Regions from separate parts of the Pontibacillus sp. ABV4_188 genome, predicted to be linked through region 2. Evidence: riboswitches for the same ligand, from Rfam matches in the RefSeq annotation. Region 2 holds a riboswitch; each other region holds the start of a gene.
The links. A riboswitch is a leader RNA that binds a small molecule or an ion and turns the genes downstream of it on or off. The one in region 2 is predicted to bind cobalamin.
Positions count from the first base shown of each region.

Region 1: another riboswitch for cobalamin. It lies ahead of ACYX4O_RS11285 (DUF4430 domain-containing protein); the one in region 2 lies ahead of ACYX4O_RS03785 (ribonucleoside-diphosphate reductase subunit alpha).
Region 3: another riboswitch for cobalamin. It lies ahead of ACYX4O_RS16110 (acyl-CoA thioesterase); the one in region 2 lies ahead of ACYX4O_RS03785 (ribonucleoside-diphosphate reductase subunit alpha).

Region 1 is NZ_CM149975.1:2,197,179-2,200,460, forward strand. It holds gene sigX (RNA polymerase sigma factor SigX) at 1-476, opposite strand, end outside; gene ACYX4O_RS11280 (ECF transporter S component) at 1,118-1,648, opposite strand; gene ACYX4O_RS11285 (DUF4430 domain-containing protein) at 1,654-2,070, opposite strand; cobalamin riboswitch at 2,252-2,436, opposite strand; gene ACYX4O_RS11290 (ATP-binding protein) at 2,522-3,282, opposite strand, start outside.
Region 2 is NZ_CM149975.1:748,438-751,719, reverse strand. It holds gene ACYX4O_RS03785 (ribonucleoside-diphosphate reductase subunit alpha) at 1-1,801, opposite strand, end outside; cobalamin riboswitch at 1,950-2,133, opposite strand; gene ACYX4O_RS03780 (cell division protein FtsK) at 2,347-2,628, shown strand; gene ACYX4O_RS03775 (hypothetical protein) at 2,703-3,282, opposite strand, start outside.
Region 3 is NZ_CM149975.1:3,139,339-3,142,620, forward strand. It holds gene ACYX4O_RS16105 (NAD(P)/FAD-dependent oxidoreductase) at 1-809, opposite strand, end outside; gene ACYX4O_RS16110 (acyl-CoA thioesterase) at 918-1,388, opposite strand; cobalamin riboswitch at 1,574-1,755, opposite strand; T-box leader at 1,950-2,158, shown strand; gene ACYX4O_RS16115 (sodium-dependent transporter) at 2,216-3,282, shown strand, end outside.

The sequences.
Region 1 (3,282 bases), 1.4 Mb from region 2:
CCTCTATGTTGTGTCGTTTTCACTTTACTTACAGTCATCCCTAAAATTTCAGCAGTCTCCTGTATAGACATAGACTGAATATACCTCAATATAATTATTGTCTTTTGATCTCTCGTACACCTTTCTAAACAATGGTACATCTTTTGAATTTCTTCATTCTGCAACGCAATTTCTTCAGGGATGGGCTGATCATCTTGTATTAAATGACCATGCTCCCCCCAGTCAAAGAAATCCATGATCCGATTCCTTTTTCGCTTTTGTTTACGAAAGAAATCGATTGTAACATGACGGGCTATCGAAAACATCCATGTTTTTTCACTACTATCCCCTTTAAATCGATCATAAGAATTCATGACTTTAATATATACTTCTTGAACGAGATCTTCAGCTTGCTCCCGATTCTTTACCATGTAGAATATAAATTGAAAAACATCTTTATGATATTTCTCATAAAGATCTTGAAATACGGAATCCATTCGTCAACCTCCCGTTCATAACATTAGTCGAAAAAATATGTAAAACGTTTCACTCGTTTCATACTATAAATTATTTCCAAGCGTTTGAATAGACCATTTCCTACCAAAATCAAATAATATCTAGTGTATGTTAAATAGTATAGCTACTATCACAACCCTTCTATATAAGGGACTTATGTGGAAGGATTAGAGTTGGATATTTCAGCAGGAAAGGTCCGCCTGCGTTTATGAGTGCTTGGGCTTGCTCGGGGACTACTCGCTTTCCTGCGGGGAGCTGGGAAGCCTCCTCATTCGCTTCGCTCTCTGCGGGGTCTTCCCTAGGCTCCTTTTCCCGCGGGAGTCTCGCAGTCCCCGAGCAAGCCCTGGCTGAAAAAATGAATGGCCCCGCATTTCACAACAGAAGGTCTGGAGTCGCTCTAAATGGCATGTTTTCGTTTATCCTTATATGGCAAAGGCGGGCCTGGAAACTGCGAGACTCCCGTGAGGAGGCTCACCAGCTCCCCACAGGAAAGCGAGTGGTTTCCAGGCACACCTTACGCTCAACTAAAGCTAACGGAAACATTCTCTCAGCTTCAAGTCTTCATGATTACTAACTTTATCTTGAAAAAGTCTAATACAATCAACTACAAAAAACACCCCAATCAGTTCATTGACTGATTGGGGTGTTTAAAAGAATGTATATTTTTACTTTCATATTGTTTAAACAAACGAGACAATACTGGATAGAGTACAACCATGAATACAACATTACCAACAGCATGATACGTGTCAAACGGGAGGCTGCTTAGCCAATAGGCAAAGAAATGATTGCCTACTTGACCGTATGTAACTGCCATCATAAATCCAAAGAAGTAACCACTTACACCAGCAAATATAGCATATACATACATCGGCACGACATGCCTATACTTTCCTAACCAGCCTGCTAGGAGGCCAATTAATGACCAGCTTACTATTTGAGGTAAGGTCCATATCCCCATGCCTAACAACATATTTGATAATATCGTAGTCACCACAGCTAGCACCACAGAATAGAAGGGACCTAACCAAATACCACAAATAATTATAATCGCTGTGACAGGCTGAACGTTTGGGTAAAAACTAAATAAGAATCTTCCAACGGTGGCAAGTGCAGCAAGCAATGAGATTAATGTTAGTTTATATAAGTTCATCGCTGTTACTCCCAGCTGTGAAAGTCAAATGAAACAGCATCTCCAGATTCTAACGTATATTCCTTTGCTCCGACCATAGCTTCTTCTCCATTAACGGAATAAAACCATGCTTTCTGCTCTCCATCTTTAGGAGCTACACCTTCAATTGAAGTAATGAAGCCTCCATTACTTCCCGTCTCTATATCAAAATTTTCTTTCATTACTTCCATTACAGTTGCTCCGTCTTCAATCTCAATTTCTTTTTCAGCTATAGCTTCTTCCCCGTTATCTGTTGTAATTTCCACTGTTACAAGCTGTTCTTGCTGTTCCTGTGTAGATGGACTACTTTCCCCACTATTTGCATCCTCTGTTGACTGACCACAGGCAGCAAGTCCTCCTAATACAAATATAGTCGCCATTATCATTTTCATTATTTGTTTCATTTCATCCAACCTCTCCATAAAATATGTAGTTGTTTCGTTGCATTACGAAGAGACGAAACGAAGACAGACCTTTTGTTACGAAAAAAGACCCTTCCTTTTAATGGAAGAGTCTTTGAGCATGACGGATCTCGTTAAAAAACAATGACAAGATAGGTCTCTCAAACGCTCAATCCTCGAAGCTTTGAAACGGTTAACCATGGCAGGTCTACTGACTTGTGTATCGATCTACTCGAGAGCCTTCCCTTATAATTATATAAAGTGGCATTTCCCTTTCGTCCACACGTACAGTTGCGAGGACAGTTCTGGATTCCAACCAGATTCCCTTTTCAGTTCTCATATGAGAGCACCATAGTTAAATTATGAAATTATATTATGTTTGTATCGTAGCATAGTTACTTTAGAAAAGGAAGTACTTATCTCTAGATGGTTTCATAGGAAACAAGATTGTTCGTCATGATTCGCAATCATTTGGAAGCTTGAACAAGAAGGTTGTTCCTTCTCCTTGCTTACTATGCACAGAAATGGAACCTTTATGAGCTTCTACTATATTTTTAGCAATAGCGAGCCCTAACCCGGTTCCTGACTTACCTCCTCCACTTCTCTTGCGTGACTTGTCTGCCTTATAGAAACGCTCGAACACAAATGGTAAATCTTCATCTGCTATCCCAATACCCTGATCGTGTATGGAGAATTGAACAGCATCTTCTTCCGTTACTCTGACAAAAACTTGTTTATCTTGTTCTGTGTGTCGAATAGCATTATCAAGCAAGTTGGTCAGTACCTGCTCGATACGGTCGTAGTCTAAATACACTTGCTGCAGGTTATTATCTACTTCTACATGTATCGAGATATTCTTTTCATTTGCTAATCCTGAGAATTTCTTCACGATTCGTTCAATATAATCATGAATGTTAACAAACTCCCTATTTAGTTGAATGTGTCCCGCTTCCATTCGTGCAAGATCTAGTAATTCATTGACAAGTCTTCCAATCCTGAGAGACTCATCATAAATGATCTTGGCTAATTCATTCTTATCTTCTTTGGATTCAGCAATATCATCTACAATGGCTTCACTATAGCCTTGTAACATAGAAATAGGCGTTCTGAGCTCATGAGAGACATTAGCAATAAAGTCTTTACGAAGTTTATCCAACCTTCGTTCTTCTGTCATGTCCCGAATTACCGCAACAGCCCCTCTCACATATGTTTTAT
Region 2 (3,282 bases):
ATTCTTCATTGTCATACCCTCGCTCCGTAAAGTAATCGCCCGTTTGCCACTTCGACCCTTCAAAGTAAGGATAAGCCCCTTTCTCTCGCGCCAGCTCATGACTGGCTTGAATGGTAAGATACGCAATCTTTTCATATAACGAGTCAGCGTACTGAACAGCCTCTTCTGACTCCCAGCGAATCCCTTGTACAGCGAGAAGGTGATGCCATCCGAAGGTTCCAAGTCCAATCCCCCGATAGCGCTGATTCGTGAGCTGTGCTTGTAAGACAGGGATGTTGTTCAGCTCGATGACGTTATCGAGCATACGCACCTGAATCGGGATCAAGCGTTCAAGTGCCTCATCTGGGACAGATTTACCAAGGTTAATACTCGATAGATTACAGACAACAAAATCCCCAGCATCTTTCACAGTGATAATTTGACCATCCTCCGTGTAGTGCTCTTTCACCGTTGTTGCACTTTGATTTTGCGTAATTTCCGTACATAGATTCGTGCAGTACACCATTCCTTTATGGCTATTGGCATTCTTACGGTTCACTTCATCACGGTAAAACATAAACGGTGTACCTGTTTCGAGCTGTGAGACCATAATCCGTTTCATAATGTCGATTGCCGGAACCTTCTTTTTCTCTAAACGAGGTTCATTCACACAATCCCAATACTTCTCTCGAAAGCTGCCATCACCTTCTTTTTCATCATAATAGTCTTCTAAACTATAGCCCATCACCGTCCGTACTTCATGAGGGTCGAACAAATACCAATCTTCCCGGTTCTCTACCGCCTCCATAAATAAATCGGGTAATGTGACGCCCGTAAATAAATCGTGGGTACGCTGACGGTCGTCCCCGTTATTCAACTTGGCATCTAGGAAAGAGAAGATATCACGGTGCCAGATATCTAAGTACACAGCAATGGCACCCTGGCGTTGTCCAAGCTGATCGACACTTACGGCCGTATTATTCAGCTGCTTCATCCAAGGGATTACACCCGAACTTACACCTTTAAAGCCTTTAATATCACTGCCTCGAGAGCGAATTTTTCCGAGGTAAACACCTAGTCCTCCTCCACTTTTCGATAGATTGGCAATGTCTGTATTACTGTCAAATATGCCTTGCAAACTATCATCGACTGTATCTATAAAGCAACTCGATAACTGCCCGTAGCTTTTCCCTGCGTTAGCAAGCGTCGGTGTCGCCACGGTCATATACAAATGACTGAGCGCCCAATAGGCTTCTTTTACAAGAGGAAGACGGTGATTCGTATCTTCTTCCGCCATGAGCGTCATCGCAATAATCATAAATCGTTCTTGTGGAAGCTCGTATAAGCGCCCATCATGATCTGTTGCCAAGTACCGGTCGGCCAGTGTTTTCAACCCAATGTAGGTGAAGAACGTGTCACGCTCTGGAACGATTTCACTTCCTAATTGTTCAACCTCTTCTTTCGTATAACTTGTTAACAGACGTTCACTGTAAATACCTTTTGTATGTAGCGACTGAATAAGAGAATAAAAGTCGGGATAGTCTTCTTCCTTTGTATGGTGGCGATGAAGAGCAGCTTGTTCATACAAATAGTGAGCATAAATTCGCGCACATACAAATGTCCAATCCGGCTCTTCTTCATCCATTTGGTCCAACCCTTTTAAGATCAACTCGTTGTAAAGTTGATGATAGGATTCAATCCTTTTGGTTTGGATCAACTGATCGGCAAGCCTACCTAATCTCTCTACTTCAAGATGTGGATACTCTTTATGCGCCTCTTCTAAAACAGCGTAAATCCCCGTACTTTTTTGAACGATTGTCATGTGATAACCTCCTCTAAAATAAAAAAACCCGTTCCTCTTCCATTTGGGAAAGAGAAACGGATCAAACGACAGGACAACAAGATGAACCAACGTCAGGCTCATCCGGCTGAGGCTATCGTTTCATCTTCTCAATCCCCGAAGAAAAAGAAACTTTTAGCGAGGGCAGGCAGGTCTCCTGACTCGTGCATCGTCCTACTCTGAGCCCTTCCCATGCATATTTCGCACAGTGGAATGTCTCATTTCGTCCACACTTACAGTTGCGGGGACAGTTCTGGGCTTTCACCAGATTCCCTTTCAAGCCTTGAATAGGCACCTTGCAACTCGCTCATATATCAATATATAGTGTTTTATTAATTTTTAATCATATATCTTGTGTATATCGTAATAGATTTCTTTTATAAAATCAAGTCTTGAAGTTTATGTAGATTAGTAGTAATCGTTTATTTTCAAAATCTTTTACAAATAAACTCCCCTTCACATATAATGAGAAAAAGCAATTGGATTAAGGGAGGTCGTTACATTTGCTTTACAGACCTAGAAAACCTGTGGTTCAGAAAGATCTTTCACCAGAAGAACAAGAGTACTTAGAAAGTCTCCCACAACAAAACCACTTGGGTATTCTGGCCATGTTTTTTGGAGGGATTGGCTTTTTATTTGGCTCATTTTATATCTCTATTCCTATTGCCGCGTTAGTATATAGCATCATTACAGTCCGCACGTTTGACCGCCAAAAACACGATAACCCATGGCCATTCTTTATAGGGGTTGCCTTAAGTACGATCGGCATCGTCCTCCACATTTTCAAATACACCCAGCCTATGATATAGATCCTACATAACAATAAATTCAGTTATTCTTCACATCAAAAAACCTGCTCCATATAGGGCAGGTTTTTTGGGTTTTATTTCCCTTTTGTTTTAAACCAGTTCACACAAAGAACAATCAACAATAGAGCCGCAAATCCACCCGTAATAAATTTAATAAGAGCACTGTCTTGATATTGATAGACCGCCACGTACCCCCAAACAAAAACGAGAGGAAACAAGTAATCTTTTTGCAAAAAGTGAAAAGCCAGTGCAATGAGGCCTCCGGCTGTGAGCATAATGACTGCCCACCCAAGCTCCCCGATAGAAAGGATCTCCTCAATTCCATTCCCTTTTACCGCTACAAAAGCTGCAACAATGGTCGCGATTGATGTCCACCCTAAATAGATTGAGAAGGGAATGCGATATTGAGTCGATGATAAACCTAACCCTTGAATAATCGTATACACCACACAAAGCGTAAGTAGTGACAAGGCAATAAACAGGATCGAAGGGTTTGTACCCACTACGACTGATGTCCCCGATAAGATCATACTAATCGGAAACCAAAGACCAATGCCCTTCACGACTCGATCCAATTCTTCGTCTGCAAAAAAAGATTTCACAACAAACCATAGCAGCAACAAGTAAATAAGTCCCCAAATCGAAAAGGCATAC
Region 3 (3,282 bases), 1.7 Mb from region 2:
TCATTTTCTTCATGAGTTGCCCCTATTACAATCCTCCCGGCCTCAAAAGGAAGAACATATTTATTTGTAGGAGGCATAATAACAGGCCACTCACTTGTATTGGTTTCCGGTAGAGAAAGATGTGCAATCTGAGCTTTTTGAGAAGAGACTAGGAATTGGACGCCAAGAGGCTCTAGCATTTCTTTAGACCAGGCTCCACCGGTCACAATCACTTTCTCTCCAGATAAAAAATCACCATCAACATTGACACCTGTTACACTCCCACCTTTAAAGGAAAGAGTGGCATCTCCATACAAGATACGTGCCCCATGTTTTTGCGCTCCATTTATCAACGCGTTTCTAAGCGCCCTTCCATCCACTCGAGCTCCTCCGCTAACATAAACAGCTGCATACTCTAAAGAGATAGGAGGAAACATTGCTTTCGTCTCCTCATGAGTCAATTTCTTAATTTCTCCTATTTCTGGTGCATCCTCGCGACGTTTTTCAGCGAGCGCAACGATTTTATCAAGCTTTGCATCTTCCGTATGAAGCTTTAGTGCACCCACACGCTTATATCCTGTTTCTGTTTGCCCATCTCTTTCAAGTTCCTGAACCAATTCAGGGTAATACCGAGCACCATTTTTCACTAGCTGATACCAAGCTTTGTTCCTTCGCTGAGAAAGCCAGGGACAAACCATACCTGCTGCAGCATCTGTAGCCTGGCCTGCGTCTTGGCGATCAACCACCGTCACCGGGACTCCTTTTTTAGCTAAATGATAAGCAGTGGAAGCCCCCATAATACCCGAACCAACTACTATATATGACTTCATAATAACACCTATTCCTTCATTTCTTTGTACGCTGTCATTTTACAAGATAATAACCTCAGACTCAATTTCCCACCAATCGACATATTTCCCGGGTAATTTATGAAATGATTAACGAATAGCTGACCGCTTTTTCCGATTCTCTTTCCGAGCAGGTGCCGTTTCGTATAACCGTTTCTCTTCCTGGGTTTCAGCCAAGATAGGTGGAACTAAAACAGGCTTTCCGTCACCATTAACAGCAACCATGGTCAAAAACGATTCTGTCGTTAAGGTTTCTTCGTTCTTAAGTAGATTGTGTGCTTTAACCTTAACATAGACCTCCATAGACGAATTCCCTGTGTAGGTTACGCATGCTTCTAAAGAAAGCGAATCCCCTACCTTTGCTGATGAAAGAAAGTCTACAGAATCAATAGACGCTGTTACTACAGCACAATTAGAATGTTTCATAGCAGTAAGGGCAGCAACCTCATCAATATACGCTAAAATCTTTCCTCCAAAAATAGTGTCTAGGTGATTCGTATCTGGTGGTAACACCAACCTCGTTTGGATAATCCTTGAGTGACTAACTGTTCTTGCTTTCATCCATAACTCCTCCCCTGTAACATCAGTAAAAAGAACACACATGGAGATCCTACACATTATTTCAACGGATGAATTTGAGAATAAAAAAACACCTTCTATAAAGAAGATGTATAAAAAACGCTCAAATAAACTCAGAAATTATCTGAGTTTAACTTAATGTCACATCCTCCTATTACCCGTAGGATTAATTACCTTGCTTTATGGCAGGTCTCCTGACTTTGATTCAACAACTCTTCAGCCCTTCCCGACCTCACAAAAAATCAGTGGATAATCTGAAGCATCTCATCATTACAGTGGCGGGAACCGTGCTGGACTTTCACCAGCTTCCCTTTTCAACTTTTCTGTCACCATAAAGCGCGTATTCAATTTTCCCCATTATACCATAAAATACATATGAAAAATCCATCAGATTACCGGCGTATACTTGCCCTTTTCTATCTCATTCTAAAAATATTAGAAGTATTCATTGCGCCCTGAACTTTTTTCCAATCGCAATATACTTTAAAATGGTTATTGACACCCCCTCATGTTCATGATAAAAATTGAATAACATAATATGAACGAATTGCTTTGAAGGAAAGTAAGTAACTCCTCTGTCCCTGTCTCAGAGAGCTGATGAGTGGTGTGAAATCGGTACAAACAGAGAGAGCGAATTTCATTTCTAGAGCTTCTATGCGTGAGCCATGGACGGTGACGACCGTTATACGTGTAAAGTCATGAAACATTCGTTTCATAACTAGGGTGGTACCGCGATAAAAGTCGCCCCTACATTTTGTAGGGGCGACTTTTTTGTTTTATAAAATTATACGTTTGAGAGGAAGATGAGAATGAGTCAGCAAGAACAATGGTCTTCAAAGATTGGATTTATTTTAGCAGCAGCCGGGTCCGCAATAGGACTTGGAGCTATATGGAAATTCCCCTATATTGCAGGACAAAACGGCGGAGGGGCTTTTTTCATCACTTTTATCGCTTTTACGATTTTATTAGGATTACCATTATTGTTGGCGGAGTTTTCCATAGGACGTACAGCGCAAAATAACGCCGTTGACTCTTATCGCACCATCGCGAAAGGTACAAAGTGGCACTACGTTGGGATATTAGGGATGGTCACTTCTTTTATTCTATTATCTTTTTATAGCGTCGTTGGCGGATGGATTGTTATTTATCTATTGAAGACTATAACCGGAGGTATGTCAGGACTTTCTTCACCTCAATATGGAGAAGTGTTTGGTCAAACGATATCGAATCCTCTACTTAGCATTAGCGTCCAGCTCTTATTTATTTTAATTACAATACTTGTTGTTTCAAGAGGAGTTCAAAAGGGAATTGAGAAAGCTAGTCGTATCATGATGCCTGCTCTATTCGTATTATTCTTAATATTAGTGGCAAGATCTTTAACTTTAGAAGGTGCAGGAGAAGGAATTGCTTTCCTCCTTCAACCAGATTTCTCAAAAGTAACATCCCAAACGGTATTAGAAGCAATGGGACAATCATTCTTCACATTAAGCGTAGGGGTTTCTGTAATGGTTACTTACAGCTCCTATCTTCCTAAAAATCAAAGTCTACCTAAGGCAGCTTCATCAATAGTAGGAATTAATATATTAATCGTTTTATTAGCAGGTTTGGCCATTTTCCCTGCCGTCTTTTCTTTCGGACTTGAACCAGGCTCTGGCCCTGTACTTCTATTTAACGTTCTCCCTACAGTGTTCAGTCAAATGCCTTTAGGAATGGGCTTTTTTACAGCCTTTTTACTTTTATTCTTATTTGCCGCTTTAACCTCTGCCTTTTCCATGCTAGAGATTATTGTGTCTGTTCTATCAAAAGGGAATGAAAGATTACGTCAGAAATATGCGTGGATCATAGGTCTATCCATCTTTATTGTGGGTATCCCTTC